Regions from separate parts of the Nonomuraea sp. NPDC049714 genome, predicted to be linked through region 3. Evidence: riboswitches for the same ligand, from Rfam matches in the RefSeq annotation. Region 3 holds a riboswitch; each other region holds the start of a gene.
The links. A riboswitch is a leader RNA that binds a small molecule or an ion and turns the genes downstream of it on or off. The one in region 3 is predicted to bind cyclic di-AMP.

Region 1 (9,874 bases), on a different contig from region 3:
CGTGAGAGCACCGCGGGCGAGGACGACGCGCGATGGTGACGCGCGCCCGAGCGGCGGCGGGCCCGGCTTCCGGACGGGCTCGGGGCCGGCTGGTGCGGATCCGGCCGACCGGCTACATTGCCGTCGCATGAGCCTGCGCGAACAGCTGTGCGAGTACGGCCGGCGTGCCGTCGAGCTCGGCCTGGTCATCGGCACGTCGGGAAACCTGAGCGTGCGCGACGGAGACCGGGTCGCGGTCACCCCTTCGGGCGCGGCGCTCGACCGGCTGACCCCGGAGATGTGCCCCGTCGTCGACACCGACGGCTACCTCCTGGAGGGCGAGCTCCAGCCGTCCTCGGAGACCCCGATGCACCTGGCGGTCTACGCCGCGACCGGCGCGCAGGCGGTGGTCCACACCCACTCGGTGTTCGGCACGGTGGTGGCCACCACGATGACCGAGCTGCCGCCCGTCCACTACAACGCGCTGCTGCTCGGCGGCGTGGTCAAGGTCGCCGAGTACGCGACGTACGGGACCGACGAGCTGGCCGCGAACGTGCGGGCGGCGCTGGCGGGCAAGCAGGCGGCGCTCATGGCCAACCACGGCGGGGTGACCGTCGGCGCGACGCTCGACCAGGCCTTCGAGGCCACCCGCCTGCTGGAGTGGCTCTGCGAGGTCTACGTGCGCGGCCTGAGCGTCGGCAAACCGGCGATCCTCACCGACGAGCAGCTCGCGGCGGTGGTCGAGCGCTCGCTCAACCCGCCGGAGTTCCCCCGCCGCCCGTCCCCGTGACGGTCATCCTCTGACGGCGGCCTCCGCGAGGCCGAGCGGCAGCCCGCCCGCGCCCGCGATCCGGTCGTGGAACGACTTCAGCGACCCCTGGTACGACTCCCGGATGCGGTCGATCTCGATGGCGCCGGTGAGGTACGACGGCGCCTGCGTGGGCCAGGCGCAGTAACGGTCCACCTCGCCCTGGGCGGTTCCGGGAGACAGGGACGCCTTGGTGGCCATGAACGTCTCGGCCTCCTCGATCGGCAGGTCGTCGCAGTGCAGCGCCGTGTCGACCACCATCCGGGCGGCGCGGAAGATCCGGCAGTCGAGGTGGGCCAGCTCGGTGGCCGGGGTGTCGAAATAGCCCTGCTCGTGCAGGAGCTTCTCCACGTACAGGGCCCAGCCCTCGGTGAAGTACGGCGTGCGGAACACCTTGCGGACGGCGCTCGGGTGACCCGCCATGTAGGACAGGTGCCAGTGGTGTCCCGGGTAGGCCTCGTGGACGGCCAGCGAGGGCATCACCGCCCGGGAGTTCGTCCGCAGGCGCTGCCGTACCTGCTCCTCGGTGAAGTCGTCCGGGGTGTAGGGGACGAAGAAGACGCCGGTGCGCGAGGTGCTGAGCGGCGGCGGCGCGAGGTAGTGGGCGACGGACAGGACAGGCCGGGTGTAGACGGCCGACGGCAGCACCAGGCACTCCTCCCCCTCGGCGAAGGTGACCAGGTCGCGGTCACGGACGAAGTCGCGGGCCCGCCGGGTCTCGACCTCGTACTCCGCGCGCATCTCCGCCAGGGTCGCGGGGTGGTCGTCCATCAGGGACTCCATCGCGGCCCGCCAGTCCGGGGAGCCGTTCACCCGTGGCGAGACCTCGCGCATCCGGTCGTTCAGCGCGTCCCAGGCCGCCCGGCCCTTGTCGTGCAGCTCGGCCGCGCCGTACCCGAGGAGTTCGCGCTCGCGCAGCAGCGTGGAGTAGAGCCGCTCGCCCATCCGCCAGGTGCCGCCGCACCGGAAGCCGTCGAGGAAGACGACGAGCTCGTCGAACGCGACGGCGGCCGGTTCGGCGGCGTCGGCGAGCCGGGCGCCCAGGACGGGGTCCTCGATCATCGAGGGGACGGTCTCGGTGAGGAAGCCGCGCCCGGTGCGGGCCTGCCGGAGCCCGCGCTGGACCAGCAGCGGCGCGGCGAGGTCGGGGTCGAGGTTGACCTGGCAGGCGGCGAGCACGCCGGGCACCTCGGCCAGCAGGGAGAGCGCGGCGGACACCAGCTCGGGTTCGGGCTTGAGCCGCCGCTGGAGCGGGGTGTAGAGGGCGCTGAAGACGGTCCCGAGGTAGCCACCGGGGTCGCGGCGCCACTCGGGCCAGGCGGCCATCGCGATGGAGCCGCGCAGCTGGGACAGGACGAGGTCCCGGTCGATCGCCTCGTCGGGGGTAGCGGTCTCGGCGGCGGACAGGCGCTCCAGCCAGCGGAGCTCGTCGCGCTCGCGGTCGGTGAAGGCGGTGGCGGAGAAGTCGCCGAGCGTATGGTCATAGCCCTCGGCGCCCAGGGTGGCGGCAACCACCGGACGTCCGGAAAAGTACCACTTGAGAAACTCGTCCACCGATGCACAATATCCTGGTGGAATGCCCCTTCAGATCACCGGCGCGCTAGGCGATTCCGACCTGATCCGGCTCCCCTGGGAGCTCCCGCTGGAACAGTGGCCGCAGCGCCATCTGGTCGATCTTCCCCGCGGCATCTCGCGGCACGTCGTGCGCTTCGCCCGGCTCTCCGGCAAGGTCTACGCGATCAAGGAGATCAGCGAGCGGTACGCCAAGCGCGAGTACCAGCTCCTGTGGGACCTGGCCAGACTCGACGCCCCCGCCGTGGAGCCGATCGCCTACGTCACCGGCAGGGACGAGGGGCTCGACGCGGCGCTGATCACCCGGCACCTGCAGTTCTCGCTCCCCTACCGGGCCGTCATGTCGGGCACGCTGCGCCCGGACACGCTCACCCGCCTGCTGGACGCGCTGGCCGTGCTGCTGGTGCGGCTGCACCTGAACGGCTTCTTCTGGGGCGACTGCTCGCTGTCCAACACGCTGTTCCGCCGGGACGCGGGGGCGTTCGCCGCCTACCTGGTCGACGCCGAGACCGGCGAGATGCACCCGATGATCAGCGAGGGCCAGCGGGCCGCCGACATCGACAGCGCGCACACCAACATCTTCGGCGAGATGCTCGACCTGGAGGCCGGCGGACTGCTGGACCCCGCGATCGACCCGATGAACACCGCCGAGGACGTGGTCAACCGCTATCACCGGCTGTGGAGTGAGATCACCCAGGACGAGATCATCGAGGAGGTCGACTGGCACCGGGTGGAGCACCGGATCCGGCGGCTCAACCTGCTCGGCTTCGACGTGGCGGAGATGATGGTGCGGCGCAAGGTCGGCACCGGCCGGCTGATCGTCCGGCCCAAGGTCGTCGACTCCGGGCACCACCAGCGCCGGCTGCTCCGGCTGACCGGCCTCGACGCCGAGGAGAACCAGGCGCGCCGGCTGCTGAACGACCTCGACGGGTTCAGGGTGGCCAAGGGGCTGCGGCACGAGGACGAGGCGATCGTGGCCCACCGGTGGCTGGCCGAGGTGTTCCAGCCCACGCTCGCGGCCATCCCCGCCGAGCTGCGCGGCAAGCTGGAGACCGCCCAGCTGTTCCACGAGATCCTGGACCACCGGTGGTACCTGTCGGAGGCGGCCGGGGGCGACGTCGGCCTGAGCGCGGCCGTCAAGTCGTACGTGGACAACGTGCTGGTATTCAAGCCCGACGAGAAGGCGCTGCTGCCCGCCGAGCCCACCGATCCGCAGATATGAATCGAATTCCGAGACCTCGCGAACTGTTCCCATAAATCACGGGATTCTGTATCACGGTGGGGTTTTTCTTCGCCTCAGCGATATACATCTCCATCTCTGTACGACTCCTGACAAGTTCCGGCATTCGGCACTCCTTTCGTCACTCCTAAGCTGTCCCAGTCCCAGGACGGCGAGGGAGGCCAGATGCTCGGACTAGACACCTGCCTGACCGCGGTCATGGCCATACCGGGAGCGCTCGACGCGATGCTCGTGGACCACACGAGCGGTATGGCCGTGGCCGTCAGCGGGCAACCGCACGGCGTGGACGCCGAGAAGTCGGCCGCGGCGCTCACCGAGACGCTGCGCGCCACCGTGGAAGGGCTGGCGCACTCCTGTCCGGGCGACACGGTCCGCGTCGACGACATGCTCATCACCACCGACAAGGGCCACCATCTGCTCCGGATGCTGGACACCCTGTTCGAGGGCCCGCTGGTGATCTACGTACGCCTCGACCTGGAGCGCTCGAACCTGGCCCTGGCACGCCACCGCCTGCGCGCCCTGTCCGACCAGTTGCTGGCGTGAGCGCATGCCACCGCTCGACACACTGCTGGCCGGCCTCGCCAAGGAGCGATCCACCGGCGCCCTGCGCGTGGGCAGGGCCGGCACCGTCTTCCTCGACGAGGGGCGCGTCACGTACATGGACTGTGCGCAGACGCCGGGCGTCGAGCGGCTGCTGGCCGCGCGGGGACGCGTGCCGGAGGCAGCGCTGCGCGCGCTGCGGGCGGACGGCGGCTGCGAGCGACTGCTCGAACAGGGGCCCGTCACCCTCGGCGAGCTGCAGTACTGCGTGCTGGGCGCCGTCCTGGACGCCGCGTTCTTCCTCCTGCCCACCACCGGGACCAGGCCGAAGTTCCGTCCCGGCGAGCGCCACTGGCTGGGCGGGCGGTGGTACTTCGACGTGCCCGGCCTGGTGCGCGAGTGCGCGCGCCGCCGCGCCCGGCTCGCCCAGATCTGGCCCGCCGCCGACGTGGACACCGCTCCCGTACGGCCCGCTCCCCGGCTGGCAGGACGGGGTGTGGCGCTCAGCGACGTGGAGTGGGAGGTCGTGGTCCGCGCCGACGGCGAGGCCACCTCGCTGGAGCTGGCCAGGCGGCTCGGCAGGTCCGGCTACTCGGTCATGCTCGCGGTGCGCAGGATGGCGGCGGCGGGCCTGCTCGACACGGAAGAGCCGGCCGCCGCGCTGCCCAAGCGGGACAGGCGGCCCGAGTCCCGGCGGGAGGCCGGCGGTCCCCGGCCCGCTGGGGCGCTGGGCCCGCAGGTGAACGCCGACCCGACGGACATCGAGCTGCTGCTGCGGCTCAAGAAGGCGCTGGAGGAGCTGTCGTGAGGTTCCCCTCACGCAAGAGGAGGCCACCGGTGGAGCTGCGTGACGAGGTGCGCAAGGAGATGGTCCTCCTGCGCGAACGCACCCCTGACGTGAGAGGCAGCGTCGCCTCGACCGTCGACGGACTGACGATCGCGTGCGACCTCGTGATCGACGGCGGCGAGCAGGTCGCCGCGCTGGCCTCGGCGCTGCTCGCGATGAGCAGGCGCATGCTCGCCCTGGCGGGGAGGGGCGAGCTGGAGGAGACGCTCATCTCCGGCTCGGCCGGCCACGCCGCCTTCTACGCGGCCGGCCCCACCATCGTCCTCACAGTCCTGGCCGAGCCCGGCGCGAACCTCGGGCTGCTCCGGCTGGAGGGCCGCAAGACGGCGTCCACGGTCGCCGCGGTCGCCCGACACGTTCATTCCCGATCGGAGGAAGCATGACCAGCATGGACATCTCGCTCAAGGAGATGATGACGATCGACGGCTCGCTCGGGGCCGCGATCGTCGACCACGGCAGCGGTATGGCGCTGGGCTCGCTCGGCAGCTCGAAGGACCTGGATCTCCAGGTCGCCGCGGCCGGCAACACCGAGGTCGTCAAGGCCAAGCTGCGGACGATGGACTCGCTCGGGCTCAAGGACAGCATCGAGGACATCCTCATCACCCTCGGCGGCCAGTACCACATCATCCGGCCGATCTCCGGCCGTGGCGGCAAGGGCCTGTTCCTCTACCTGGCCCTTGACCGCAACCGGGCCAACCTGGCCATGGCCAGGCACCAGCTCAAGACCATCGAGGAGAGGCTCGAGGTCTGACAGATCGCGGCGGCTCGCGTCCGGGCGCGGCGGGCGCGAGCCGTCGTCACAAACCTACGCTTTTCCGGCCGAATTTGAGGTCAGCTTCGTGATGGAACCGGCGATCTCCGGCCACAGGGGCTGCGGCAGGTCGTGCCCCATACCGGGGAGGACCAGGAGCTCGGCTCCCCGGATGGCCGCCGCGGTGGCCTGGCCGCCGGCGAGCGGAACCAGGGGGTCCGCGTCACCGTGGATGACCAACGTGGGCACGTCCACCCCGCCGAGCGGCTCGGTCCTGTCGGGGGAGGCCATGATCGCGGCGAGCTGCCTGGCGGTGCCCGCCGGGTCGTGGCAGCGGTCGTAGGCCAGGGCGGCCAGCCGCAGGAAACGCTCCCGGTCGAGCTCGAAGCCGGGCGAGCCGATCACCGCCCTGTTCGCCAGCGCCTGGGCCAGCACCGCCTCCCGGTCGCCGGCCGGCGGGGCGAACAGCACCGCGCCGGCCGCCTCGGTGGGCGGGGCCGCCGACGGGCCCGTGGTGGACATGATCGAGGTGAGGGTGAGCACCCGTTCGGGGTGCCTGAAGGCGAGGGTCTGGGCGATCATGCCGCCCATCGACGCGCCCACCACATGCGCGGCGGGCCAGCCGAGCACCTCCATCAGCCCGGCCGCGTCGTCGGCCATGTCGTCCAGCAGATACGCCGAGGGCGTCCCCGGTCGGGGGACGCCCTCGGCGTGCAGATGGGTGGACAGGCCCGCGTCGCGGTTGTCGAATCTGACGACGTGATGACCCTGCTCGGCCAGTAGCGAGCAGAATTCGTCGTCCCAGTGGATGAGCTGGGCGCCCAGCCCCATGATCAGTAGGAGAGGGCGCCCGCCAGGCGAGCCGAAGCTCTCGTAGGCCAGTTCGATGCCGTTGACCGATGCACGCGAGATCACAGATGACAATTACCGTCAAACGCTTCTGGCGTAAAGCCAAACCCAAGGGCGGCGGGGGACGGCGGAGGTCGGCGGGGGTCGGCGCAAAGCCATCCCCAGGGGGCGGCGGGGGGTGTCGCGTGCGGTTGGGGCTGGGTCAGCGGGTCATGAGACGGCGGATGCGGTCGCGGCCGAGGATGGCGCCGCCGCCGACGAGGGCCAGACCGCCGGCGAGGGCGGCACCGGTGACGCCGCTCGGCTCTTCGGTCGCGGCCGCGGCGGCGGGGCTGGAGGGGCCGGCGTACGCGGTCGCCTTGACGGAGACGGCGGGGCCGCCGGAGCCCGAACCGGCGCGGGCGGAGGCGTCGGCGAGAGGCTTGCCCTCCACGACCTTCGGCTCGCCCTTCTCGATCTTCTTCTCGGCCAGGATCTGCGGCGGCTTGGCCGGGTTGGCGTCCTTACGCGACCAGGCGCCGGTCGAGAAGGCCACCGGGTGGTTCTTCTTGCCCACGCCCTTGCCCCACTTGGTGATGACGTACTCGACCTTGATGTGGCCCTTGCCACCGTTGTTGTCGACCATCAGCGTCCGGGAGTTGAACGTGCCACCGGTCAGCTCGGCGAAGGTCTTGGAGTCCAGGTCCAGCATGACGCCGCTGCTGGAGGGAGCGCCGGGGCCACGGTCACCGACGAAGAACGGCATCTTCTTGCCGTTGTAGACCACGTAGCCCTCGGTCAGCAGGGGCCAGCTGGGGCTGGCGGCCATGCCCTTCTGCATGGGCTTGCCGCTGGCGGGCAGGCCGGTGTCGCCGGCGCGGCCGGAGTTGTCGTCCCAGAAGTACGAGGCCGTGGTCGAGCCCTTGAGCAGGACCTTCTGAGTGTCGTCGACATCGGCGTGGGCGGCGGGGCCGGCGCCGAAGGTCAGGACGCCGGCAGTGGCGGCGCCGGCGAGCAGGGTGATGGAACGCATGCCGAAGCGAGCAGACATGAAAAAGGGAATCCTTCGTTAGGTAATGGGGAAGCGCGCGCTCGCTTGAGGGCGTAGCCGGGCAGCGAAAGGCCGACGGACGCTACGCGGAGCGCGGAGAAGCTTGGGGGAAGTCGCCGCTCAGTGGGCGGCTGGTGACGTTACGCGGGCTGGGGGTACGCGGGAACGGAGCACAGGTGAGTTCGTCCTCTCCATCTCGCCTACCGGGTTAGCTGACGGGTTCGGACGTGGAGATGTCCTACCGGCCGCGAAGGCCGGATTCACCCCAGGAGATGGGTCCCCGGTTCCCGCGGAGGCGCGGGATTCGGCGCCAGGCGGCCGCCTCTTCCTGTTGAAGGGCCAGGTCACCGCCTGGTAACGCCACTCAACTTATAGGCCAAACCGGACAAACGCAAAGCAAATGCCATGAATTGGTTGAAAGATCTACCTAGGAAGGTCAAGAAAAAGGGGGGTACGGCATGCCGTACCCCCGCGAAATCCCCCGATTCAGCCGCCGCTCTTACGCCTGAACGATCGCTTGCTGGCAGCCGGCCCGTGTGCTCCGTGGATCTTCGAAGCGTCGGCGCCCCTGCCACCCGCACCCGTGTCCGCCTGCTGGTTGCGCTTGCGATCCAGCGCCTCGCGGAACTTGCGCTTCATCTCGTCCTCGGGGGTTTCGCTGACTTCCGGCTCCGGTGATTCCGCCATGAGGACCTCCTGGTGTTGGGGACATACACAGCTTGGCATGACGCTCCTTACAGCGCGAAACCGGGGATCGGCGATTCCGGGTCACAGCGGCGTGGAGCAGGTGCCCGAGCGGATGAAGGCCAGGCCGTCGTAGTCGTCCGCGAGCACGGTCGGAGCGAAGCGGAATTTGTAGGTGAGACGGTTGACCACGGCTCCGTAGGCGCGCACGTGCAGACGGCTGCCGAGCCAGCGCGCCACCCCCTCCGACCGCTCGCCGGTGCGCAGGTCCAGCAGGTGATCGTCCGGGCAGGCGGCGGCCAGCCTGGCCTCGACCATCGTGGCGTTGTCGACGCTCGGCACCCGGTTCCGCACGGGCGGCTTGCGCGGGTCGGGCTTGCCGAAGCGCATCCGCCTGGCCCTGAACTCCCCCTCGCCCATGAGCAGCCCCAGGGCGTAGTAGGCGGCGCCGTGCCGCTGCCGCAGGTGCCGGCCCATGGCCGGGACGGGGCCGCCGCCGTGGTTGCCGGACATCACATGGCCGTTGTGCGCCCACACCGCGACCTTCACGGCGGGATCGCCCAGCAGCCGGTCCACGTTGTCGGCGAGAAACAGGTCACGGACGGCCCCGACGGTCTGCTGCGGGTCGGCGTGCCGCATCGGCCGGGACGCCAGGACGGCGCTCTGCCGCAGCGTCCTGGCATGCGCGATCGCCTCACCCGCCGGTCCGGGCCCGGCGGCGAGGAAGTCCTCCAGGCGGCGGGCGGCTGTCTCGACGGCCGGGTCCAGGGGGCCGTCCACCCCCAGCCGGGTCTGCCCGAGCGCGGCCAGCGGCTCCAGGAACGCCGGGGCGACCTCCCCCAGGTATCGGGCCAGCCACTCGATCGAGGCCGCCGGATACTGCGGGTCGATCCCGGCGAAACGCACCTTACGCTCCGGGGGCGCGGCGCGGTTGTACTCGCGCATCCACTCCACCACCCCGAGCATCTCGCGCGTGTGCCAGGTCCAGAAGACCATCCCACCCAGCGCCTCGGCCGCGTCGCCGGTGCCGTGCAGCACGTAGTCGTTGACCGCCTCGGCCGCGGAGACGCTGGCCTCCATCGCCAGCACGGTGAAGCCCAGCTCCTCCACCAGGAAGCGCAGCAGCCGGTGCTTGAGTAGGAAGAACTCGCGGGTGCCGTGGGTGGCCTCGCCGAGCCCCACCACGCGCACGCCGTCCAGAGCGGGCCGCAGCGGCTCCAGGTCGGCGACGGGCGTGCCCGGCTCCAGCGCGGCCAGCCGGATGGCCCGCCCCGCCAGCCAGCCGGTCAGCTCTTCCGGGACGGCGACAGCGGTCATGACTTCTTCGCGCCGCGCCGTACGGCATCGCCCAGGAGCACCAGCCCGAGCAGGCCGAGGACGAGGCTCAGGGCGGTGTGCGCGCTGCCGTCGAGCCAGAGATGCAGCAGGCCGAAGTGCCGGTCGAAGGAGGTGGCCACCAAGCCGCCGAACCCCTGCAGCATGAGAAAGAAACCGAGAATCCCCATGGGCTACACCTTGCCATGGCGATGTCGGCGGCACAGGCGACCAAAGTATGCCCACAGCCGACCATCGAA
Region 2 (9,874 bases), 560 kb from region 3:
GGCGGTGGCGGGCGGGGTCGCGCTGACGGCCGAGGAGGTCGCCGTCCTGCGCGAGATGCTCGCCGCGCTCGGCGCGGACGGTGACCCGGCGGGCACCGACGCGGTCGCGGTCGCGGCCGGCACACCCGCGACGGATCACGTCTTCTCCCCCGATGCGGCTCGGCCGGCACGCGTGCCCGCCGGGCTCGACCTGACGGACGGCGTCCCTGGCGAGTTCGCCGACCTGGAGGACGAGCTGTTCGACCTCACCGACCACCTCGCGGTCGACGCGCTGAGCGAGCACGCGGGCGTCGTGGAGGTCCGGCGCGCCTGGCGTGCCGGCCCCTCGGGGCCGCGCCGCGTCTATCTGGCCGAGGTGGACCCAGGTGTCCCTGCCTGGGAGCTCGCCCTGGAGGCGCAGGACGAACTGCTGGAGATGGGCGAGCACGATCCGCAGGTCGAGGTCTACTGGACCGGCGACGACCTGCCCTCGTACCACCGGTCCGCACACGCGTCCGCCATCCTCCTGTGGAGGCGCCCCGATCCTGCGTGAGGCGCCGCCGGACGGCCCTTCCGGGAGGTCTCTCAGGGGAGTTTCGCCGCCTGTGGCTTGCCGTGCTCCCCGAACAGCTCCCGCATCTGGCGAGGGTCGTGCGCGGTCGCGAGCGACAGGGTCAGCAGGAGCCGCGGCCTGCGCCTGCTGGAACCGCTGCGGCGAGGGGGTGCCCCTCATGCTTCGAGAAACGGCCGTCCAGGTAAGTCACGCCGACCGGTGACCTGGGAGGAGCGGCCTCCCCACCTCCGGGTGGCTACGCTGGTCGGGTGACCCTCGAACTCCCATACGACGAAGTGCCGGCAGATCCCGAGCAGCGCAGGCCGTGGTTGAGGAAGATCGCGTGGTGGGTGGCCACGGTCTTCGTCGGCGGCTTCGCGATCGCGCAGGGCCTCACCAGCGGCGTGGTGGCCTCCGTCGCCGTCCTGCTGTTCTTCGCGTTGCCCGACATCGCCCGCGTGATCAGGCTGCGTAAGACCACCCTGCTGTACCGCGCGGTGCACGAGCCGTGGGTGCCGCTCGTGTTCGTGATCGTCTACTCCCTCAGCCCGCTGTTCTGGGCGCCGCTGTTCACCGCCGGGCTCGGCTGGCTCACCCGGTCCCTGCTCATCCGGGCCCTCCGCTACGGACTGCCCCGGCTGCTCTGAGCGGCGCACCGGTCCGGGCCCCGCTGTCCGTACGACGCGGCGGGCGGTCGCGTACACCGTCCGCGCGCCGCGCTTCAGGAACCCGGACCATCCTGCGCGTGCTGCCCTGCGTCGACGCCGGCACCGCGACGCCCGAGGTCCTCGACGTCCTGTCCGTCGAGCGCGACCGCATCGCGGCGAAGATGGCCGAGCTGGAGCATGCTCTGGCCCAGCTGGACCGGGTGATCGACTTCGCCCGGCACCCGGATCACTGTTCCCCCCGTACACCGGGTGCGACTCCCTCGTGGGCGGGCGATCATAACGATTCTTGACCGATTTATACCCGTTTGCTACGTTTGGGGCTTGCGAGCGGCGGTCCCGTACATGCGGCCGTTGCTGTTCATTGCCCGGACCGTGCCTTCGCGCGGCCGCCTAATCCGCCGTCAGGCGGAGCCGGGGACCCACTCTTCTGGGGTGAATCAGCGCATGTCCGCGCTGTAGGGCACTTCCACGCCCGAACCCGTCAGCTAACCCGGTAGGCGGTATGGAAGCTAGGAGCAACCCTTTTTCATGCGTCTCACCAACCGGCTCAGCCATGCCCTGCTCGGCCTCGCCGTCGCCACCGGCGCCCTGACCGTCGGCGCCGGTGCCGCGCAGGCCGCCTCGCCGGCCGCCACTGCCGCCACTGCCGTCACCGCCGACGCCACGGCCGCCGCCCAGACCCGATCCCCCGTCACCGACGCTCCCGCCGTGCTCGGCAGCGCCGCGTACCTGATGGACGCGGAGAGCGGCGAGGTGCGCTTCAGCAAGGAGGCCGACCTGCGCCGGCCGGTCGCCAGCATCACCAAGGCGATGACCGCCTACACCGTGCTCAAGCAGGCCAAGCCGACGGACAAGGTCAAGATCACCACTGCGGACGTCCGGTACGGCGCGCAAGGCGGGGCGTCGGTGGCCTACCTGCGCGCGGGTGACGTCCTCACCGTCGAGGACCTGCTGTACGGGCTGATGCTGCCTTCGGGGGCCGACGCGGCGCACGCGCTCGCCCGCGCCTACGGGCCGGGCGTGAAGACGTTCGTCGCCGAGATGAACGCCACCGCCCGCGAGCTCGGCATGAACGACACCATGTACGTCAACGCCGACGGCATGCCGTACCAGGGCGGCGGCTACTCCACCGCCCGTGACCAGGCGATGCTCGCCAAGGCGCTGCTGGACGACGAGACCCTCAGAACGGTCACCTCGACCCGCTACCACTCGGTCAGCGCCACGTCCGAGCACGGCTCGTACAGCTGGAAGAACACCAACCGGCTGCTCGGCAACCCGGGCGTCCTCGGCGTGAAGACCGGCTACACCCGGGCCGCGGGCTACACCCTCGCCTTCGCGGCCGAGCACGACGGCGACCGTCTCATCGGCGTACTCCTCGGCGAGACCGACTCCAGCCGCCGCTTCGAGACCGCGCAGGCCCTGCTGGACTGGGCGGCGGCCGCCGACGACCGGTGAGCCCGGCACGCGGTCCTAGAGCCACCGGGGCAGCTCCGGCGCCGGTCGGCCGCCGAGGCCGGTGACGGCGTCCGTCCCCCGGCCGGAGAGGTACGCCGCGAGGCCGGCGAGGGTGCCGGTCACCGGGATGGAGCCGCCGGCGCCCGCGGTGGACCACTCGCCGTCGTGGTCGGTGGCCGTGACGGTGAGCGCGGGGCCGTCACCGGCGCCGGACCGTTTGGCGGTGATGTCGCCGATCAAGGCGGCGAGAAAGTCGGCCGGGAGAGCGTCGAAGCCCACGCCCGCGCCCAGGTCGACCGCGTGGACCATGACCTCACGGGCCCGCATCCAGGGGATCTCGCCGGCCGGGACGGTGCGGCCCTGGGCGGTGCGGACCTGACGGGCCCACTGCCGCTCGTCCAGCTCGGCGAGCCGCTCCTGAAGCGTGCCGGCGGACCGCGTGGCCCAGGCGCGCAGCTCGGCCGCCGGCCGGGCGGCACCGGCCTCGATGTCGGCGTCACGCTGCGCCGGGGAGGCGTACATCGGCGTCTCCTCCCCGGTGCGCGCCCACTGTGCCAGGTTGACCAGCGCGTCGGCGTTGGCGGCGACGTGGGCCAGCAGGTGGCCGCCGGTCCAGCCGTCGAGCGCCGTCCGCCGGAGCAGCCGGTCGTCCGGCAGGGTGTCCAGGGCGCCGAAGAAGATCTCGGTACCCTGGGCCGTCCAGCGCAGGCTGTCGGCGCGGCTCCTGCCCGCGGCCATCAGGCCACCGACTCGGCGACGGCCTTGGCCTCGGACCGGCCCAGTCCGGTGATCTCGGTGGTCAGGACGCTGCCGTCGGCGAGGTACCGGGCGGGCTTCCGGGCGTGCCCGACCCCGCCGGGGGTGCCGGTGGCGATGACGTCACCCGGGTTGAGCGTGACGATCGTGGAGACGTAGCGCACCAGGTCGACGGGGTCGAACACGAGGTCCGAGGTGTCGGCTCGCTGCACGGTCTCGCCGTCGACGGATCCGGTCAGGGTGAGCGACGGCCGGGTGCCGCCGGGCAGCTCGTCGGGGGTGACCAGGTACGGGCCGAACGGCGTGCTGCCTTCCCAGGTCTTGCCCTGCAGCCACATCGCCGAGCGGTACTGCCAGTCGCGCATGGTGACGTCGTTGAACAGGGCGAACCCGGCGATGGCCGCGACGGCGTCGGTCTCGCCGGCGCGCCGCACGGTCTTCCCGATGACGACCGCGAGCTCGGCCTCCCAGTCCACCTGCCCGGATTCCGGCGGGAGCCGGATCTCGTCGTCGGCCCCGATGAGCGCCTCGGCGTACTTGGCGAACAACGTGGGGTGGCGCGGCAGCTCCCGGCCCATTTCGAGGATGTGGTTGCGGTAGTTCAGGCCGACACAGACGATCTTGCCGGGGCGGGGGACGACCGGCGCGTAACCGACGCTCGCCACTGTGCTTCCCGTCGCCCGCGCGGCTCGCGCGGCCCAGTCCGGCTGGGCGAGCAGCTCGCCGACGTCGTTGAGGCCGAGGTCTACCAGGGTCTCCCCTTCGACGCGCACGGCCCGGGTGGCGCCGCCGGCGGTGCGGATGGTGGCGAGCTTCATGCGTTCCGTCCTTCCACGTGGGCGCGGTCGAGGTGCAGCGCCTCGAAGATCGGCCCGTCACTGAATCTGAAGAGATCGAGGGCGCCCGCGTCGGAGTCGGACGCCGAGGCCTCGGACCTGGCCGAGAACGACGTCCAGGACGGGACGACGAACAGATCGCCCCGGGTGACCGACCAGGACACGTCGCCGACCGTGACCCGCCCGCTGCCGTCGAAGACCTGGTACACCGAGGAGCCGACCTCCTGGCGAGGCGCGGTCTCCGCGCCGCTCCGGATCCGGTGCATCTCCACCCGGATGGTCGGCAGCACGTCGCCGCCCGTGGTGGGATTGGTGTAGCGCACCGCCGCGTGGCCGGGCTCCACGGTCCCGGCATGGCCTTCGGCCTCGAGGTCGAGCTGGTCCGTCAGCGCGCGGTCGGTGTCGGCCCACCGGTAGGCCAGCAACGGGGTGCCGGGCTGGGATCCGGTGACCGAGACCGGGCGCAGGCCGGGATGGCCCCACAGCCGCTCCGATCGGGACCGTTCGGGGGTGGTGCGTTCGGCCGCGCTGATCTCCTCCCGGCCGAACTCGAAGAACTGGGCGTCGGTGGCGTACTGGAAGGGGATGTCCAGGCCGTCGATCCACGCCATCGGCTCGCCGGTGGCGTTGTGGTGGGCGTGCCAGTTCCATCCCGCCTGGGGCAGGAAGTCCCCGCGGCGCATCGGCACCGGATCGCGGCCGACCACGGTCCAGACGCCCTCGCCCTCGACGACGAACCGGAACGCGTGCTGGGTGTGCCGGTGCTCCGGGGCGTCCTCGCCCGGCATCAGGTACTGGATCGCCGCCCACAGCGTCGGCGTCGCGAACGGCCGGCCGGCCAGCGCCGGGTTCGCCAGCGCGATCGCCCGCCGCTCCCCGCCCCGGCCGACGGGCACCAGGCGCCCCGCCCGGCCCGCCAGAGCGAGCAGGCTCTCCCACCGCCACAGGTGCGGGACCGCCCTGGAACGTGGGTGCGGCGGCATCAGGTCACCGATCTCGGTCCACAGCGGGACCAGCAGCTCCTGCTCGAAGCCGCGATACAGCTCCTCCAACGCCGCTGACGGCGTCGGCTGGTCCGGCGAGTCGACCACGGTGAGACGAACCGGCGAGTTCGCGGTCTCGGTCATGTCTGGCTCCTTCGGCTCACTCATCAGTCGGTGACCTCCACGACCACCGCGCCCGCGCTGTCCCCGGCGGCGCAGCCGGTGAACAGGCCGCGGCCGCCGCCTCGCTCGCGCAGCGCCTCGATCAGCTCGGCGATCGCGCGGGCTCCCGTGGGCCCCTGCGGGTGGCCGTAAATCAGGCTGGAGCCGTACGGGTTCATCCGCTCCAGCGGGAAGCCCGTCCGGCGGGCGAAGTACAGGTCGTTGACCGCGAACGGATTGTGCGTGGTCACCAGGTCGATGTCGGTGATGTCCAGCCCGGCGTCGTCGAGCGCGGCACGCGCGGCGGGCACCGGGGCCTTGGGCATGCGCGCCGGCTCCACCCGCGCGAAGGCGACGGCCAGCAGCCGGGCCACGCCCGCTCCCCCGCTCATCTCCCGGGCCAGAGCGGCGCTGGTCACGACCATGCCGGCCGTGCCGTCCGCCGGGTGGGTCTGGGACCCGTAGGTGATCACTCCGTCCGGGGAGGCGGGCGCCAGCTTGGCCAGGCCCTCCGCGCTGGTGTCGTACACGCCGTGGTCCTCGGCGACCACGGTCACCGCTCCCCGGCGTCCCGGCACGTGCGCCTCCACCAGGTAGCGGCGCTGGAAGGCGCGGTCGCCGGCGAGCGCGGCGCGGTACTGCTCGTAGCGGAGCAGCGTGACCTCGTCGATCTCCTGGCGCGTGTAGCCCTCGTCGGCGGCGACGTTCTCGCCGGTGTCGAGCATGGACTGGCCGGTGGCCGGGTCCTGGCGCATCGGATCGAGCACCCAGTGCTCGGTCACGGGCGCGCCGCCCGGCCGGGACGCCGACGGGTAGATCAGCAGAGGGCCGTTGCTCGTCCGGTCGGCGGCCACGGCCAGCGTCACCTCCTGGGCGCCGCTCTCGATCTGGACGGCGGCGGCCTGCACGATGGCGGCGGAGGTCGCGCACGCCTGGGCGATCATGGGGCCGGTCACGGCGTCCAGGCCGAGGCGGGCGGCCACGGTGGGCGCGCCGTAGAAGGACGTGGGCTGCGGCACCGTCATGCCCAGGACCAGCCCGTCGATCCGGCCGGTGTCGAGCCCGGCGGTCGCCAGCCGGCGCGCGGTGACGTCGACGGCGAGATCGAGGCTGCTCATCTCGGCCAGCGGGCCCTGCCAGCGAGCGAACGGTGATGACCAGGCAAGTCCCAGTGGGATGGCCGCCTTGTCCAGTTTCATGGTGCCTCCGAGGTCGTCAGTACTTGTAGATGGTGTTGCCGGGGGCCGCCTCGCGTGGACCGTAGGGGGCGATGTCGAGCCAGTGGCCCATGCTCGGATCACGTTCGGCGTTCTCGGCCGCGGACTCCAGGCGGGCACGTTCCTCGGGGCCGGGGCGCAGGTGGGTCAGGGCGGCGCCGGCGGCGTCGCAGTTGTACACGGCCGAGCGCCTGCGCGAGAGGGCGTACTCCGTCACCGCCGCCTCGGCGCGGGCCGGGCCGGAGGCGGACATGGCCAGGTGCACCGCGTTCGCGGCGGCCTCGGCGTCGGGGACGCCGGAGTTCATGCCGCGGGCGCCGAAGGGCGCGAACAGGTGCGCGGCCTCGCCGGCCAGCAGCACCCGGCGGTGCTCGTCGGCGAAGTCCTCGGCGATCACCTGCAGGAACCTGTAGGTGGACGACCAGGTCACCCGCTCGGCGTACGGCGCGGGCAGCACGGCGCGCAGCCATCCGCGCAGGCCCTCGCCCGTGCTGAGCTCCTCGGGGTCGTCATCGTCGTGCAGTTGCAGGTCCACCCGCCACCCGCCGGCGAACGGCACCAGCAGCACGTTGCGCCCGTCCACTGCGGGATGGGCGTAGTGGAAGATCCGCTCCACCGGGAGCGGATCGCCGGGGTCCTCCTCGGCGTCCACGACGACGTACCAGCCGTCCGAGCGGCTGCCCTGCAGCGGGATGCCGAGCGAGTCGCGCACGGCCGAGCGCGCGCCGTCGGCCGCGATCACGTAGTCGGCGTGCCAGCGGGTTCCGCCGGTGGTGGCGAGGAGGACGCCGTCCCCGGAGGTGGCCGCCGTGGCGACCTCCTGGTTCCAGGCGAACTCGACGCCCGCTTCCTTGCACGCCTGCAGCAGCAGCCGCTCCGTCTCCACCTGCGGCAGGCTGCTGAAGTGCGGCAGCTCACCGGGCGGCGGCGGGGTGTAGCTGCGGGAGAAGACCTCGCGGCCGGCGTAGAAGGTGCGCTTGGTGTGCCAGAGGAGCCCCTGGGCCGCCAGGTCGTGCGCCAGTCCCGGGTGGGAGCGGTCGAGGATCTCCAGCGTGGCCCGGTGCACGAAGATGGCGCGGCTGCCGGGCCGGAGCCTGTCCTGCTCTCCTGCCTCCATCACCGTGACGGGACGGCCGAGCGCGCGCAACGCCAGCGCCGCACTGAGCCCCACCGGGCCGGCGCCGACCACGATCACCGGTCGGCGGTTCGGGCAGGCTGCGCTTTCAGTCATCTGGGACCTTCCTTGGCGGATTCGGGCGCTGATTCGGGCGCGGATTCAGGCTGGGCCCGCCGGCTGCTGACGACGAGGGCGTCCAGGGCCACCGGGCCTTCGGGGGCGAGCCGCAGCGGGTTGATGTCGAGTTCGGCGATGTCGGTGTGGGTGAGGAGGATCGAGGCGGCGGCGAGCAGGACGCCCGCCACGGCGTCGGCGTCGACGGGGGGCGCGCCTCGGTAGCCGGTGAGCAAGGCCGGGGGCAGCGCGTGGACCATGTCCAGGGCGTCGGCGCGGGACAGCGGGGCCAGGCGGAGGATCGGCTCCGGCGCGAGCTCGACGCCGACACCGCCGAGGGCGAGCAGCATCACCGGCCCGAACGCCTGGTCGCGGATGGCGCCGACGATCAGCTCGGTCCCGGCGGGCGCCTGGCGTTCGACCAGGTAGCGGGCCGGTCTGCCCAGCTCCGCGGCGAGCGCGTCCACGGCGTCGAGCGCCCGCCTCAGACCGGTGACGTCGCGGATGCCGGGGTGTACGCCGCCCTGGTCGGATTTGTGCAGGACGGTGGCGTCCAGGATCTTCACCACGACCAGGGCGCCCAGCTCGGCAAAAGCGTGCTCGGCCTCCTGCCGACCGGCGCAGGCGCGCCCCTCGGGTATCCGGATCCCGGCCGTGGCCACCAGCGCCTTGGCCTCATGCTCGTCGAGCGCCTGCCCGCCGAGCGTCCCGTCCCGCCCGGCGGGTGCGTTTCCGCTTCCGGGCTGCGGCTCGTCGGCCGAGCTCGCGATGCGGTGGCGGGCGGCGGCGTCGGCCGCGAGCGCCCGTGCGGCCTTCGCCGCCCGGTCGGGAGAGCGGTACATGGGGACCGTGAGTTCGGCTTGGCGCGCGTCCAGCGCGGCGGCGGGGCCGCCGCAGGCGAACAGCACGGGCACAGTGTCAAGCACAGTGTCAGGCCCGGCGTCAGGCCCGGCGTCGGGCAGTGGTTCGGTGCCGGATCCGGCCGGGGTCACCGCCTTCAGTGCGGCGACCGGGTCGAGGGCGTCCGGCTCGTCGAGGGCGTAGACCAGGAGGGCGTCCACGCCCGGATCCGCGGCGACGGCCGACAGCACTGCCTCGAACGTACCGGACGGCCGGCCGGTGTCGACGGGATTGCGCTGGTACGTCAGCGGCGGCAGCAGCTCAGCCAGCCGCCGGGTGGTGTGCCCGGCGAGCTCGGGGAGCGCCACGCCGCTGCCGCGCAGGGTGTCGGCGATGATGAGCCCGGGCCCGGCCTGGCCGGTGACCACGCCGACACCGGGCCGCCGCCGTGGGCGCATCCGCCGTACGGCGAGTGCGCGCATGGCGTCGACCAGCTCCGTCGGGTCGTCGACCACGACGGCGCCCGACTGGACCAGGGCGGCGCGGGTGAGCGCGTAGCCGCCGGTCAGCGCTCCGGTGTGGGACCGCGCGAAGTCGCCGACGTCGGCGCGTCCGACCTTGAGCGCCACCACGGGCTTGCGGGCGCTGAGCCGGCCGACGGCCTCGCACAGTTCGCGGCCCGCGGTCGCCCCCTCGATGTGCAGGCCGACCACGCGGGTCTCGTCGTCGTCCGCGAGGTGATCGAGGACGTGGTGAAAGTCCACGTCGACGGCGTTGCCGAGGCCGACGCCGAGCCGGAGGCCGAGCCCGTCGGCCGCGGCGAGGAAGGACAGGGCGAGGTTGACGCCGCCGCTCTGGGCGACGATGGCGGCCGGGCCGGGCCGCAACTCGTGCACGCCGGGCAGGAAGTTCGCCAGCACGCCCGCCGGGGGGTTCATGAAACCCGAGGTGTTGGGGCCGAGCACGCGGATGGCGTGGGCTCGGGCGATGGCGCGGACACGATCCTGCAGCGCCTGCCCGTCGGGCCCGGTCTCGGCGAAGCCGCCGGAGCAGATGACGGCGGCGCGCACCCCGGCCCGCCCGCACTCCTCCAGGGCGCCGGGCACGGCGGCCGGGGGCACGGCGATCACGGCCAGCTCGACCGCTTCCGGGATTCGCGCGATCGACGGGTAGGAGTCGTGCCCGGCGATCTGT
Region 3 (9,874 bases):
CATGGTCGGCGGGATCTCCACCCGCAGGCGGGCGCGGCGGCGGGCGGTGGCGTGCTCGGCCCCGTCGAGCAGCGACCTGGCGGGCATCCGGGGCCGGGAGATCACCAGCCCGGCCAGCAGCCCCGCCCAGTCGTCGCGCCCGCTGGGGTGGAAGTAGTTAGCGGCGCACCACGCCGGCTCCGCCTTGCGGAAGTCGCCCTCGGCCAGCTCCTCCAGCGTGCCGAGCAGCCCGCTGCCCTCGAACACCACGTTGATCATCTGGGCGCTGACGCCGAAGTCGCTGAGCACCAGCAGCGGCACGTCCTGGGCGATGGCCTCCAGCGCCGCCGTGGAGCTGACGGTGACGAACCCGGCCGCGCGCGAGAGCTGGTCTTGCATCGAGCCCGCCTCGAACCGCAGCCTGCCCGGCTCGCCCAGCTCGCGCCAGAGCCGCTGGTAGTGGTGGCGCTCACGGTGGGTCTGCTGCTCGTCCTCCAGGGCGCGCAGTTTCACCACGACGTCCAGGTCCGGCCGGCGCTCGGCCAGCTCGGCCAGGGAGCGCAGGATGCGCTCGCGGTCGCCGCGAGCGCGCGGCACCTTGGCCTGGGTGGCGAACACCACCCGGTTCCCGCCGGCTCGCGCGGCTTCCGGGCGCAGGAACGGCAGCCGGGCCAGCCCGACCGCCCCTCCCCCGCCCAGCCGGGAGGCGATGGCGGCGAACTCGGTCACCTCACGCTCGCTGTGCACCACGAACAGGTCGCAGCCGCTGCGGAACAGCCACGCCTTCTCGGTGGCGGGCACCGAGATGCCGGGCAGCCCGGTGACGAACACCGGGCGGGGCCGCAGCCCCTGCAGCACCTCGGCCACCAGCACGTCCACGACCGGCCCGGTACAGGCCACCAGGATCACGTCGGGACCGGACCGTTCGGCCAGGCGGCGCACCGCCCGCGCCGACAGCACCGGCGGCGGAGGACGCTCGCCGACGGCGGCGGCGATCTGCGCCGGCGACGGGGCGATCGGGGTGCGCACCACCACGAGCTCGGTCTCGCAGCCCGCCGGCAGGTCGCCGAGCAGGCAGGCCGCCCATTTCAGATACGAGTCGGAGTCGGCGACCGCCAGCACTCTCACTACCCCGTCACTCCTGTCACTTGTGTCACTTGCGTGAGATGCGAGCGCAGCGCGGGAGCCGCCCTGCTGGTCCACCATTCGTCGGGCACGTCGACCGGCTCCACCGTGACGCCGCGCGGGCCGAGCAGCACCCGCAGCGAGGAGATCGCGGTGGAGGGCAGGCTGACCACCCGCTGGCCGGCGTCGAGGCCGCGCAGGGTCAGCTCGGCGGGCACACCGGGCTCGTGCACGGTGATGCCGGGACGCTCCCGGATCAGCGCCAGGTCCACCGGGTCCTCCCGGCGGTGCGGATAGTAGGCGAGCGGCTCCTGCTCGGCCAGGTCCATCAGCCAGCGCAGGTAGCGGTCACGGCGTACCAGGCCGTTCTTGACCAGGGAGGTGCCGAGGACGACGGTCCGCTCGGCGGGTCCCGGCTCGGCGAGCGGCTGCTCGCGCAGCCAGCCGAAGTCGTGCCGGACGAGCTCGACGCCCGCCCGCTCGACGGCGCGCGCCAGGTCGTCGGAGACGGGCAGCGCGGTGAACACCGTGACGCGCCCGAGGCGCAGCCGGGCGGCCGCGGCCAGCCCCAGCGCCGCACGGAGCGCTCCCGGCTCGGCTCGCGCGCGCAGCAGCGGCCGGTACGGTCCCGCCGCCAGCAGCTCCAGCAGCCGGATCGTGGCCAGCCCGTCGTCCACGACCACGATGCGGCCGGGAACGGAGGTGAGCCAGCGCAGCTGCACCTTGCCGGAGAAGGCGTCGCCGACGGCCCGCAGGCGGTGCGGCATGCGCTCGCGCGGCTCGGCCAGCTCAAGGCCCTCGGGCAGGGTGAGGTGGCGCAGCTCCCGCCGGGTCGCCTTCAGCGCCCGCAGCTTGGCGCGCGGCACGACCGCGGTGGCCGGCCCCAGCACCCCCGCATGGTGGGCCTCGATGGCGCACAGCATCTGGAGCGGGGACTCCACCCAGGCCGACGCCTGTTTGACCACTTGTTCTCCCAGCCCTGTGAAAGCCCGTTCAGGACCGCTTCAAGCTAGCCCGGCCTGCTTAAGCCGTCAGAAACGGGACGTGAACAATGGAGGGTATGAACTCGCTACGGCTTTATCGAGACGGCGTAGAAATCCCGCAACTCGGCTTCGGCGTCTGGCAGGTGCCCGACGACGAGGCCGAGCGGGCGGTGACGACCGCACTGGAGATCGGCTACCGTCATATCGACACCGCCACGCTCTACCGGAACGAAGAGGGCGTCGGGCGCGCGGTCCGCTCCTCCGGGATCCCGCGCGAGAAGATGTTCATCACCACCAAGCTGTGGAACTCCGACCACGACCGGGTGCCGCAGGCCTTCGACGAGAGCCTGGCCAGGCTCGGCATGGACTACGTCGACCTCTACCTCATCCACTGGCCGGCGCCGAAGCAGGACAGGTACGTGCAGGCCTGGCGTGAGGTGGAGAAGATCTACCGGGACGGCCGGGCCAAGGCGATCGGGGTGTCCAACTTCACCGTCGGGACCCTCACCCGGCTCATGGACGAGACCGACGTCATCCCCTGCATCAACCAGATCGAGCTGCATCCGTACTTCCAGCAGAAGCAGATGCGCGAGTTCCACGACACGAACGGCATCCTCACCGAGGCGTGGAGCCCGCTCGGCCAGGGCAAGGGCCTGCTGGAGGAGCCCGCGCTCGCGGTGCTGTCGGAGAAGCACTGCCGCACACCCGCCCAGATCGTGCTGCGCTGGCACATCCAGCTGGGCAACGTGGTCATCCCCAAGTCCGTCACCCCCTCGCGGATCAAGGAGAACTTCACGGTGTTCGACTTCACCCTCGACCATGAGGACATGGCGGCCATCGGGGCGCTGAACTGTGGCAGGCGGCTCGGCGCCGACCCCGACCAGCTCGGCTGAACCCCCCAGATACCGCATGAGCCTGTAAATCAGTACGCTTCCGGCGTGAAACTACTGAATTGGGGCATTGCGGCAACCGGTGGCATCGCGCGGACCGTGGGCGCGGTGATCGCCGCCGAACCGGGGATGCGGGTGGCCGCCGTCGGCTCCCGCGACCTCGGCCGGGCCAAGGAGATGGCCGCGACGCTGGGCGCGGAGTCGGCCTACGGCTCCTACGCCGAGCTGTGCGCCGATCCCGGGGTCGACGCCGTCTACGTGGCCACCCCGCACGCCCAGCACCTGGAGGTGGCCGAGGCCGCGATCGCGGCGGGCAAGGCGGTGCTGTGCGAGAAGCCGCTGGCCGCCACCATGGCCGACGCCGAGCGGATGGTACGGCTGGCGCGCGAGGCCGGGGTCTTCCTCATGGAGGCCATGTGGATGCGCTTCAACCCGCTCATCCAGCTGCTGGCGGCCGACACCCGGTTCGGGGAGATCCGCTCGGTGCAGGCCTCCTTCGGGTTCGCGCTGCCCTACGATCCCGCGCACCGGCTGTGGGCGCCGGAGCTCGGCGGGGGCGCGCTGCTGGACCTGGGCATCTACCCGCTCGGGCTGGCCCAGCTCTTCCTCGGCATGCCGTCGAGCCTGACCATGTCGGGCTCACTGGCGCCCTCGGGGGTGGACGCGGAGGCCGGCGGAACGCTGGTCTACCCGGACGGCAGGCGGGCCCTGGTGGACTGCTCCCTGCTCGCCTCCTATCCCAACTCCGCCAGCGTGGTGGGCACCGGGATGCGCGCCGACATCGAGACCCCGTTCTGGGCGCCGCGGCGGGTCGTGCTCAACGGGCCGTCGATGGAGCCGGAGGTGCACGAGCTCGATCCCGCCGACAACGGCTACGCCGGGGAGATCCGTGAGGTCAGGGACGCCTTGACCGAAGGGCGGACCGAGAGCGCGATCATGCCTCTTGACGAAAGCCTTGCCATGATGGGGCTCCTGGCCGACGCTCGCCGGCAAATCTCCTAGCTGGGGGTTTATGGACTTGTAATCCTCTTGCCGTTTGTATTACCTTGTGGGGCATTCGCGGCATACGTCCGGTTTGTCCGTTCGTTGCCGAACCATCGCACTACACGTTCACAGGACCGTCCTGTGACCGCTGAATCCGCCTCAGGGCGGAACCGGGGACCCAGTCCTTTGGGGTGAATCGGCGCCATCGCGCGTCGTAGGGCAGCTTCCACGCCCGAACCCGTCAGCTAACCCGGTAAGCGGCATGGAAGCAAGGAGTAAACCCCCTCGATGGCGAAGCACAGTCTTGCTCGTGCCCTGAAGACCGAACACCTCCGCGCAGCACTCGGCGCGGCCATCATCGCCACCGCCCTCGGCACCGCCACGGTCCCGGCGTACGCCAACCCGGGATCCACCGCCCAGGAGACCCAGCAGACCCGGCAGAACAGGCCGGACGACGCCAACAAGATCAACGTGACCGCCTCGCAGGTCCTGGAGCTCGCCAGGCAGCAGGTCGGCACCTCGGAGAACGCCCGGGGCGGCGGCACCAAGTTCCAGCAGTGGTACGCCCAGTCGCCCCGCGCCATGGAGACCGTCAGGCGTGACGGAGGCAACCCCTCCGCCTACCTGAACGCCGCCTGGTGCGCGATGTTCGTCTCCTGGGTCGGCGAGCAGACCGGCGCCCGTCCCCAGGTCGGCTGGGACGCCTACACCGTGACGCACGCCAAGTGGTTCAGCGACAACGGCCGCTGGGGCACGGTCCCCAAGCCCGGCGCCGTCGTCTTCTTCGCCTGGAACGGCAGCAAGAGCATCAACGCCATCCAGCATGTCGGCTTCGTCGTCAAGGACAACCGGGACGGCACGATCTCCACGATCGAGGGCAACACCGGCAACGGCGCCGTCGAGGAGCGAGTCCGTCCGAAGTCCCAGGTCGTCGGTTACGGCTACCCGGAGTATGCCGCCTGATGGCGAGCACCTGACCCCGCCGGGGTTCACCCGCCATGGGAGCGCGCATCCTCGCCGAGGGTGCGCGCTCCCGGCTTTTCCGACAAGATCCCCGTACACGTGTCGATCCGCCCGCCGCCGGTTCGACGCGTCGACGAGGAGGCTCACAGAGGGCCGTCCGGAGGAGGAGATCCCGCCGTGAAGTTCATGATCGTGGGCAAGGCCAACGAGGAGACCGAGGCCGGCGTGCTGCCCAGCCCGGAGCTCGTCGCCGACATGCACGCCTACAACGAGTCCCTGGTGAAGGCCGGCGTGCTGCTGGCGGGCGAAGGGCTTTACGCCAGCTCGCACGGCGCGCAGATCGCCTACAGCGACGGCAAGGCCCGGGTGATCGACGGCCCGTTCGCCGAGGCCAAGGAGCTCATCGCCGGGTTCTGGCTGATCCAGGTCAAGTCCCGGGAGGAGGCGATCGAGTGGGCGCTGCGCGTCCCCGTGCCGCCGGGGCATGACGGCATCGGGCTCGACGTCTGGCGGGTCTACGACCCGGCGGATACGCCCGACCCGTCCCTGAGCCCGGAGGAGGCGCGGCACGAGGCGGCGCTGCACGAGCGGCTCAAGGACGACCGGTCGTCCTGATCCGTCCTGATCCGTCCTGATCTGTGCGCGCCCGCGCGACTTGCGCCGGGTGCTCCGGGCTGTTGTCATAGGCCGATGACCGCTTCTCAGACCCATCAGGCGATCGAGGCGGTGTGGCGGATCGAGGCCGCCAGGCTCATCGCCGGGCTGACCCGGCTGGTGCGCGACATCGGGCTCGCGGAGGAGCTGGCGCAGGACGCGCTGGTCGCGGCGCTGGAGCAGTGGCCGGAGTCCGGGGTGCCGAAGAACCCGGGCGCCTGGCTCATGACCGTGTCCAAACGGCGGGCCATCGACATGATCCGCCGCGCGGAGCGGTTCGAGCGCAAGCTGATCGAGATCGGCCGCGCGGAGCTGGCGGAGCTCGCCGACGAGGACCACCTGCCCGAGGCCGGCGAGATCGAGGACGACCTGCTGCGGCTGGTGTTCACCGCGTGCCATCCGGTGCTGTCCACCGAGGCCAGGGTGGCGCTCACGCTCCGGGTGCTCGGCGGGCTGTCCACCGAGGAGATCGCCCGTGCGTTCCTGGTGCCGGAGCCGACGCTCGCGCAGCGCATCGTGCGGGCCAAGCGGACGCTGGCCGCCCAGCGGGTGCCGTTCGAGGTGCCGCAGGGCGACGAGCTCGGCAGCCGGCTCTCGTCGGTGCTGGAGGTCATCTACCTGATCTTCAACGAGGGCTACGCCGCGACGGCCGGCGACGACTGGATGCGGCCCGGCCTCTGCGCGGACGCGCTGCGGCTCGGCCGGGTGCTGGCCGGCCTGATGCCGAAGGAGCCCGAGGTGCACGGGCTGGTGGCGCTGATGGAGATCCAGGCCTCGCGCTCGGCCGCGCGGGTGGGCCCGGCCGGCGAGCCGGTGCTGCTGCTGGAGCAGGACCGGGCCCGCTGGGACCGGCTGCTCATCGGGCGCGGCCTCACCGCGCTCGGACGGGCCGAGGAGCTCGGCGGCGAGCTGGGCCCGTACGCGCTGCAGGCCGCCATCGCCGCCTGCCACGCGCGGGCGCTCACCGCCGAGGAGACCGACTGGGCACGCATCGCGGCGCTGTACGAGTCGCTGGCGAGGATTTCGCGCTCGCCGGTGGTCGAGCTCAATCGCGCGGTGGCGCTGAGCATGGCCTACGGGCCCGCCGCCGGGCTGGCGCTGGTGGAGCAGATCGTGGACGATCCGGCGCTGAAGGGCTATCACCTGCTGCCGAGCGTACGAGGTGATCTGCTGGCCAAGGTGGGGCGCCTGGCGGAGGCCCGCGCCGAGTTCGAGCGGGCGGCCGGCCTGACCCGCAACGAGCGCGAGCGTGAGCTGCTGAAGGAGCGCGCCGCCGGCTGCGGCTGAGTGCCGCCGTTTTCGCCCCCGCGAGAGCCTGACTGACCCACCGTGGTGCACAATCGGTGCGGTTGAGATGGGAGCGCTCCCAAGGGACCTTATGAGGCCTATAGCCTGAAAAATCCCTTTCTAGGGGCCCAAACTAGCCCACAGGTAACGGTTGAGTTTCGGGACGTTGACGCCCGCACGCCGCACGGGCACTCTTGTGGGAGCGCTCCCAAAGGACCTCCTATCGCGGGACTGTCGCGATTGCACCTCCCACGATCCACACCCAAAAGGGGTACGGAATGACGAACCACAAGCGCTCCGTCGTGACCGGTGTCCTGGTCACCGCGCTGGCCGCCATGACGGCCGCGTGCGGTGGCGAGACGACGCCGTCGTCCTCGGCCGGCGCGACGGCGGCGGCCGAGCCGGTCACGATCAACGTGCACACCTTCGGCGCCGGCGAGAACTTCGGCTATGACGAAGCCGTCAAGAAATGGAACGCCGAGCACCCGAACATCCAGGTCAAGTACTCCAACCTGACCGACAGGTTCGAGGACGTCTACCTGCCGCAGCTGCTGCAGCGCCTGCAGGCCGGCAGCGGCGCCGGCGACATCGTCGGCATCGACGAGGGCGCGATGGGCCTCATGGCCGCCCGGCCGCAGTTCTTCACCGACCTCGGAGAGCACGGCCTGCAGGACCGCAAGGCGGACTTCCCCGCCGCCAAGTGGGAGGCGGGCGTCAACGCCGACGGCAAGCTGTTCGCGCTCGGCACCGACATCGGCGGCATGACGATGTGCTACCGCAAGGACCTGTTCGAGAAGGCCGGCCTGCCCACCGACCGCGAGGAGGTCGGCAAGCTGTGGCCGGACTGGGACGCCTACCTCGAGGCAGGCAAGAAGTTCCAGGCGGCCAACAAGGACGCCAAGTGGATGGACGGCCCCAACACCATCTACAACGTGATCCTGGCGCAGGAGGCGCCGAAGAACGGCAACGTCTCCTACTTCGACAAGAGCAACCAGCTCGTCCTCGAGACCAACCCGGCCGTCAAGACCTCCTTCGACTGGGTGCAGCGGTTCAGCAAGGAAGGGCTGACGGCCAAGCTGCAGGCCTTCTCCCCGCCGTGGACCAAGGCCATCAAGGCCGGCGACTTCGCCACCATGGGCTGCCCGGCGTGGATGCTCGGCGTCATCTCCGGGGCGGCCGGTGAGAGCAACAAGGGCAACTGGGACGTGGCCGCCGTGCCCGGCGGGACCGGCAACTGGGGCGGCTCCTGGCTGGCCGTCCCCAAGCAGACCAAGCACCCGAAGGAAGCCGCCCAGGTGCTGAACTACCTCACGGGCAAGGACGGCCACGTCGCGGCCTTCAAGGAGGCGGGCGCCTTCCCGAGCTCCATCCCCGCCCAGCAGGACCCTGAGGTAGCCGGGCTGAAGAACGAGTACTTCAACGACGTGCCGACCGGTGAGATCTTCGCCGCCTCGGTGAAGGACCTGCAGCCGGTGTTCCTGGGCGAGAAGCACGCTCAGGTGAAGACGTCGGTGGAGAAGGTGCTCGAAGGCATGGACCAGGGCGCGGTGACCTACGAAGAGGCCTGGTCCAAGTTCACGGCCGCGGGCGTCAAGGCAGCGGGCTGACCCCTCGCCGCCCTCAGGAACGGGTGGCGCCTCCCTCTTCCCCCTGGGAAGGCGCCACCTCCTCCCGACCTGGCTCGAAAGGCTTCCATGACTCTCCAACTGGCGCCCGCCCCGCGGCAGGCGCACCGGAAGCGGACACCGCCGCAGCGGCGGATGGCGCGCTTCGACCTCAGGGGTGTGCCCTACCTCCTGGTGTCACCATATTTCCTGCTTTTTGCGATCTTCGGGCTCTTCCCGCTCGGCTACACGCTCTGGCTCTCCCTGCACGACTGGGAACTGGCCGGGGACAAGAGCTTCACCGGCCTGGCGAACTACGCCGAGCTCATCGTGGACGCCGAGTTCTGGAACGCGGTGATCAACACGGTCGGCATCTTCGTCATGTCGACCATCCCTCAGATCGTGCTGGCGCTGATGCTGGCCAACGCGCTGAACAAGCGGCTGCGGGGCAGGCTGCTCCTGCGCCTGGGCGTGCTGCTGCCGCTGGTGACCTCGGTCGTCGCGGTGGCGGTCATCTTCAGCGGGCTCTTCGCCCGCGACTACGGCCTGTTCAACTGGATGCTCGGCCTGGTGGGGATCGAGCCGATCGCCTGGCAGAACGAGAAGTGGTCGTCCTGGATCGCGATCTCCACCATGATCGACTGGCGGTGGACCGGCTACAACGCCATCATCCTGCTGGCCGCCATGCAGACGATCCCCAAGGATCTCTATGAGGCGGCGGCGCTCGACGGCGCGTCGGCCCGCACCCAGTTCTGGAAGATCACGATCCCGATGCTGCGGCCCACCATCGTGTTCGTCGTCTTCATCTCCACCATCGGCGGCCTGACGCTGTTCACCGAACCGGTGATGTTCGAGGGCAACCCGCAGATGACGGGCGGCACCACCGGCCAGTACCAGACGGTGGCGATGTTCGTGGTCGAGGCCGCCTTCCGCAACTACGAGATGGGCTACGCCTCGGCGGCCGCCTGGCTGCTGTTCGTGCTGATCCTGATCGGGACCGCGGCCAACTACTGGTTCACACGTCGAATCGGGGGTTCGCGATGACGACCGTCCAGTCCGGAAACCGCATGTGGGACGCAGGGGCTCTCACAAAGGTCGTGCTGGCGCTGGCACTGCTGTTGTCCGCGTTCCCCATCTACTACATGTTCATCATGGCCACCCGGAGCAACGAGGAGGCCCTCGACGTGCCGCCGCCGCTGCTCCCCGGCGGTGAGCTCGGCGAGAACGTCCGGCGGCTGCTGGCGACCGAGGACGCGTACTTCGTCACGGGTCTGATCAACTCGGCGATCGTGTCGGTCACGGTCACCGTGTCGGTGGTGCTCATCTCGACGCTGGCCGGCTTCGCCTTCTCCAAGCTGCGCTTCCGTGGCTCCAAGATCATGCTGGGGCTGATCCTGGTCACGAT

Region 1: it holds a riboswitch for cyclic di-AMP, as region 3 does, so the genes downstream of both, ACIBQX_RS15325 (hypothetical protein) here and ACIBQX_RS03695 (CHAP domain-containing protein) in region 3, are expected to answer to the same signal.
Region 2: it holds a riboswitch for cyclic di-AMP, as region 3 does, so the genes downstream of both, ACIBQX_RS01135 (D-alanyl-D-alanine carboxypeptidase family protein) here and ACIBQX_RS03695 (CHAP domain-containing protein) in region 3, are expected to answer to the same signal.

What each region holds. Positions count from the first base shown of each region.
Region 1 covers NZ_JBITLM010000003.1:429,093-438,966, forward strand. Annotated here, with positions in the region: gene ACIBQX_RS15280 (LacI family DNA-binding transcriptional regulator) at 1-39, shown strand, start outside; gene ACIBQX_RS15285 (class II aldolase/adducin family protein) at 128-769, shown strand; gene ACIBQX_RS15290 (DUF885 domain-containing protein) at 773-2,341, opposite strand; gene ACIBQX_RS15295 (DUF4032 domain-containing protein) at 2,364-3,581, shown strand; gene ACIBQX_RS15300 (roadblock/LC7 domain-containing protein) at 3,765-4,142, shown strand; gene ACIBQX_RS15305 (MarR family transcriptional regulator) at 4,147-4,947, shown strand; gene ACIBQX_RS15310 (roadblock/LC7 domain-containing protein) at 4,977-5,369, shown strand; gene ACIBQX_RS15315 (hypothetical protein) at 5,366-5,737, shown strand; gene ACIBQX_RS15320 (alpha/beta fold hydrolase) at 5,792-6,652, opposite strand; gene ACIBQX_RS15325 (hypothetical protein) at 6,789-7,616, opposite strand; cyclic di-AMP (ydaO/yuaA leader) riboswitch at 7,799-7,936, opposite strand; gene ACIBQX_RS15330 (DUF5302 domain-containing protein) at 8,103-8,303, opposite strand; gene ACIBQX_RS15335 (erythromycin esterase family protein) at 8,385-9,617, opposite strand; gene ACIBQX_RS15340 (hypothetical protein) at 9,614-9,805, opposite strand.
Region 2 covers NZ_JBITLM010000001.1:213,321-223,194, forward strand. Annotated here, with positions in the region: gene ACIBQX_RS01120 (hypothetical protein) at 1-532, shown strand, start outside; gene ACIBQX_RS01125 (hypothetical protein) at 802-1,179, shown strand; gene ACIBQX_RS01130 (hypothetical protein) at 1,278-1,490, shown strand; cyclic di-AMP (ydaO/yuaA leader) riboswitch at 1,578-1,715, shown strand; gene ACIBQX_RS01135 (D-alanyl-D-alanine carboxypeptidase family protein) at 1,729-2,655, shown strand; gene ACIBQX_RS01140 (maleylpyruvate isomerase family mycothiol-dependent enzyme) at 2,671-3,393, opposite strand; gene ACIBQX_RS01145 (fumarylacetoacetate hydrolase family protein) at 3,393-4,229, opposite strand; gene ACIBQX_RS01150 (cupin domain-containing protein) at 4,226-5,374, opposite strand; gene ACIBQX_RS01155 (thiolase family protein) at 5,398-6,591, opposite strand; gene ACIBQX_RS01160 (FAD-dependent oxidoreductase) at 6,608-7,840, opposite strand; gene ACIBQX_RS01165 (acetate--CoA ligase family protein) at 7,837-9,874, opposite strand, start outside.
Region 3 covers NZ_JBITLM010000001.1:774,092-783,965, forward strand. Annotated here, with positions in the region: gene ACIBQX_RS03675 (DUF6716 putative glycosyltransferase) at 1-1,107, opposite strand, end outside; gene ACIBQX_RS03680 (hypothetical protein) at 1,107-2,069, opposite strand; gene ACIBQX_RS03685 (aldo/keto reductase) at 2,165-2,980, shown strand; gene ACIBQX_RS03690 (Gfo/Idh/MocA family protein) at 3,026-3,979, shown strand; cyclic di-AMP (ydaO/yuaA leader) riboswitch at 4,098-4,236, shown strand; gene ACIBQX_RS03695 (CHAP domain-containing protein) at 4,250-4,924, shown strand; gene ACIBQX_RS03700 (YciI family protein) at 5,111-5,539, shown strand; gene ACIBQX_RS03705 (RNA polymerase sigma factor) at 5,615-6,865, shown strand; gene ACIBQX_RS03710 (ABC transporter substrate-binding protein) at 7,144-8,472, shown strand; gene ACIBQX_RS03715 (carbohydrate ABC transporter permease) at 8,560-9,513, shown strand; gene ACIBQX_RS03720 (carbohydrate ABC transporter permease) at 9,510-9,874, shown strand, end outside.